DNA from 2 places in the uncultured Haliea sp. genome. Region 2 is predicted to be linked to the other one. Evidence: predicted binding sites of a transcription regulator. Region 2 holds the regulator's gene; the other holds the start of a gene.
The links. Region 2 encodes FNR, which switches genes on or off when oxygen is low (the NO sensors DNR and NnrR bind a similar motif). Its sites were predicted from a motif close to TTGATNNNNATCAA; they were not measured.
Positions count from the first base shown of each region.

Region 1: the regulator FNR is predicted to act here: its motif matches at 1,211-1,224, upstream of AACZ17_RS08760 (acetyl-CoA hydrolase/transferase C-terminal domain-containing protein).

Region 1 covers NZ_CAXBAE010000006.1:19,970-22,170, reverse strand. The annotation lists gene AACZ17_RS08760 (acetyl-CoA hydrolase/transferase C-terminal domain-containing protein) at 1-1,137, opposite strand, end outside; gene holA (DNA polymerase III subunit delta) at 1,258-2,201, opposite strand, start outside.
Region 2 covers NZ_CAXBAE010000001.1:215,619-217,819, forward strand. The annotation lists gene AACZ17_RS00985 (hypothetical protein) at 1-842, shown strand, start outside; gene fnr (fumarate/nitrate reduction transcriptional regulator Fnr) at 935-1,687, shown strand; gene AACZ17_RS00995 (Yip1 family protein) at 1,804-2,201, shown strand, end outside.

The DNA.
Region 1 (2,201 bases), on a different contig from region 2:
TGTGTCTGGCAGAATGCCCCAGTACTGCAGGGTTTGCAGGCATTCGGGCGTCAGTTGTTCGGGCAGCACATTGCAGCGGCGCAGATAGTCCAGCAGGCGGGCATCGATCGCTTCTGAAATCAGCCCGTCATTCAGACCCTGTTGCAGCGCGAGCAGGTCGTAGACCCGGCGCTTCACGACCCCGGCCTCCATCAGGTGCAGCATGCCGTTGACGAACATCTCCGTGGAGACGTAGAGGCCCTGCTCGAACGGGCCGTGTTCGGTTTGGCAGCCGCTGTCGATACGGGTCAGCCTGTCGACCGCGTCCTGCCAGGCGGCGGGCTCTTGCTGGCGCAGGATAAGCGCATGGGCGACCGCATCGCCCAGGGCGCCGATACCGATTTGCAGGGTGCCGCCGTCCACCACCAGCGTGCTGGCATGTAGCGCGGTGGCGTAGTCGGCGGCGGGTACAGCGGCGTTGGGCACGGCAAACAGGGTGCGCTGGTACGCCGGGTTTTCTACAACGCCGTCAAACAGGGTGGCGGGCACTTCCGCGTCATGGCGCATGAAGGGGAGATCCCGGTGAACCTGGGCAAAGCAGAGGAAATCGTTCTGCCCTTGTGCGCGCTTGCTGCGAATGACATCCAGCGCCACGTCCGGGTTGCAGGACAGGCTGAGTGACAGCCCGTGGTCCGTATCGCGCGCGGCCACCAGTTGCAGCAGCACGTTCACCCCGGCGGCCATCATGTCGCGGGCAATGTGCGTGTAATTGCTGGAGATGTACTGCTGCTGCGCTGCGGGCATGTTTTTCATTGATCCGGCTTTGAAGTACAGCTCGCTCACCTGGATGTTGGGCGGCAGCCCGCCAGCGCGCTGGGCCTCCATATACGCCAGCGGTTCATAGTCGCCAAAAATACGCTCCACAATGGGGCCGGCCAGCTCCGCCTCAATGTGACTGGCGGGCTTGGGCACCTCCAGCGACAGAGCGGTGTAGATGTGCAGCTCAATGTCCGGATCCTGCTCGGCACGCCGGAAAAACGCATTGATCAGCTGCACCGGTTTGCCCAGGCCGAGTGGGGCACCCAGTCGAATTGTCTTACCCAGCCTGGCGATTGTGTAATCGACGCAGGCTTCCGCTGTTGCAAACCGCTCTGTCATGGTCATCTCGCTCTTTGCCAGTTTTTTTGGTGCAGGAACAAGACTATCAAAGCACAGGCGCCAGGGGGGTATCTTGATCTGGCGCAAGGCCGGCAGCCGCCGGGTGGCCGGAAGGGGAGATCAGCCGGCGAGGGTCAGCAGGAGGCGGTCCAGGCGATCCCAGGGGTTACCGTCGGCATAGCCCTTGACGCTGCCATCGACCTGCAATGCATCCTGCAGCAGAGCGCCCAGAGTGCGACTGCTGTGGCGTCGCAGGGCGCGGGTGACGGCAGCTTCGCGGCTCTTCCAGACCCGGTGACTGTTGAGCACGGTGCCCAGCGGCTGGCATGCCTCGACCTCGAGCTGCAGCGCATACAGCGTACGAATTTCCCGTGCCACCGCCCACAGCAGCGGCACGACATCGGTGCCCTCGGCCCGCAGGCCGTGCAGCATGCGCAAGGTCGCTTCGGGTTTGCCGGCCAGCGCGGTATCGACCATGGTGAAGAGGTTGTAGCGCGCGTTGTCCAGCACAGCGGTAGTGACTGTCTGCAGGGTGACGTTATCCCCGCCGGCCAGCAGTTTCAGCTTTTCGACTTCCTGTACGGCTGCATACAGATTGCCCTCGAGACGTTCGGCGAGCAGTTCCAGTGCATCCTCATCAATGCCCAGACCCGCCTGGCCCAGTCTCTGGCGCAGCCAGCGGGGCATGTCGCGCGCGGTTACGGGCCACACCTGGACCACGGCGCCGACTTTGTCCAGCGCCTTGAACCACTTGCTGTTCTGGGACTGGCGGTCGATTTTGCCGCTGATGACGAGGAGTACGTCGTCGCCGCTGGCCTGCTCCAGGTAGGCACAGAGCGCCTTGCTGCCCTCGGCGCCCGGCTTGCCGTCCGGGAGACGCAGCTCAATCACCTTGCGCTCCCCGAACAGGGACAATTCCGCGGCGCTGTGCAGCAGTGCTTCCCAGCTGAAGTCTTTGGGTGCTGTATCCAGCACCTCGCGCTCCGTGCATCCGGCGGCGCGAGCCGCGCTGCGTACGAGGTCGGCACACTCCTGCAGCAGCAGCGGCTCATCGCCCGTCAACA
Region 2 (2,201 bases):
TCAGCGACGATGAGCTGGTCGCCTCGGAGTATTACGAGCACTACCTGAAGTCCGCCGGGCTGTTTCGCATTCTCGGCCTGGACACGGTGGAGCCCGGAGGGATGCTGGCACGCCTGCGATTTTCCCGGCGTCACACCGAGCCGCCCTTCAACGACGACGAGCGCGCCGCCATTGCCCGCATCGCGCCCCACCTGCGTCTCTCCATCCAGCTGTATGCCACCCTGGGGCGCACCGCCTCGGAGCGCAACCTGTACGCCGGCGCCGTGGAACAGCTGGCGGTGGCCACCATCGTGCTCGACGAGCAGGGCCGCGTCCTCAGCGCCAACACCGTCGCACGCGCCCTGCTGGAAGGCGACAACGGCCTCAGCATACGTGGACAACACCTGGTCATTGAAGGACGGGACAAGAATCGCGAGCTGCAGACCGCACTGGATACCATCATCAAGGCCCTGCACCGGGGTGAGGCGTCCGTCATCCATGCCCTGCGTGTACCTCGGGGCGGCGATCGGGCACAACTGGGGCTGGTACTGCGCCCAGTCCCGGTTTCAGAGTGGGGTGAGGGCCAGTCCAGCCCCTGCGTTGCCGTGTTCATTTCCGACCCGGACCTGAATGAGCCCAGCTCTCAGGGCACCCTCGGCCAGCTGTTTGATCTCACCCCTGCCGAGGCCAACCTTGCCATCCTGCTGTCGCGGGGACTGAGCCTGGCTGAGGTGTCTGAGGCGCAGAATATCTCGCAGCACACCGCCCGCGCACAACTCAAGTCCATCTTCGCCAAGACCGGGGCTTCGCGGCAGGCGGAACTGGTGCGACTGGTGCTGAAAAGCGTGGCCTCGCTGGGCTAGAAAATCGTTTTGCAAGCCGGCCCACAGAGGTTCAGTAGCCCCGCCAAATACACTATACTGCGCGTTACAAACCAGGGGAGTCACGCATGTCCATGCGCCTGCAAGATGTCAGTGAAACCGCGCCCTTGCGCTCGTGCACCCACGAGTACAAGGTCAACTGCGAAACCTGCCGCCTGAGCAAAATCTGCCTGCCACTGGCCATCAACCACCAGGATCTGGAACAGCTGGAAAGCATCATCCAGCGCAGCAAGCCGCTGCAGAAGAACGAACTGCTCTACCACGAAGGTACGCCGTTCCAGTCCATCTACGCCGTGCGTTCGGGTGCCGTAAAGGGCTATCGCACCACCAGCGACGGTCGCGAGCAGGTTACCGGCTTCTATTTTCCCGGTGAAATCCTCGGTATGGACGGCATCAGCAACAACAGCCACGCCTCCTCGGCGCGGGCGCTGGAGACCTCGGCCATCTGCGCCATACCTTTTGATTCCCTGGAGCGCCTGAGCGCCTCCATGCCCAGCCTGCAGCGCCACCTGTTCCAGCTCATGAGCCGTGAAATCACCGAGGATCAGCTGCTGATCACACTGCTCAGCAAAAACTCCGCTGACGAGCGCGTCGCCACCCTGTTGCTCAGCATTGCCAGCCGCAACGCGCGGCGCAACCTGAGCGCCAGCCAGTTCCGCCTGCCCATGTCGCGGGTGGATATCGGCAACTACCTGGGCCTGACCGTGGAAACCATCAGCCGGGTCTTCAGCAGGATGCAGAAAAACGGCATCCTCTGCGTCGACAACAAGGAAATCGAAATCCTGGATCAGGAAGCCCTGCAGCTGGCAGCCAACATCGCCAACTGACACCTCGAGCGGGACGACCCCGCCGATTCTTGATCTGCATCATGGCCGCGGGCGTGCGGCCCGGTACACTTCGCCTGTGCCCGGCACCAGTCATTCTTTGGGGAGAAAAAAAACACATGATCCAGCACACGATCGGTCTTCTGACCAAACCCGGCGCCCAGTGGCGCAGCGTTGCCGGCCTGCCGACCAGCAGCCAGAACATCCTGGTGCTCTACCCCTGGTTGCTCGCCCTGATTCCTGCGGTTGCCTGGTATTTCGGCACCACTGACGTGGGCTGGACAGTGGGCAACGGGCCCGCCATACGCCTGACCTATGACAGCGCGCTACAACTCTGCATCCTGTTCTACTTCGCCATGGTCGGCTGCGTCGTCGCGGTGGGTTACTTCATCCACTGGATGGCGGGCACCTATGGGGCGGAAACATCTTTCGCCAAGGGCATCGTGGTCGCGGGTCTCACCGCTACACCGATGTTTGTCTTCGGCGCGGCGGGGTTCTACCCCCTGCTCTGGGTCGA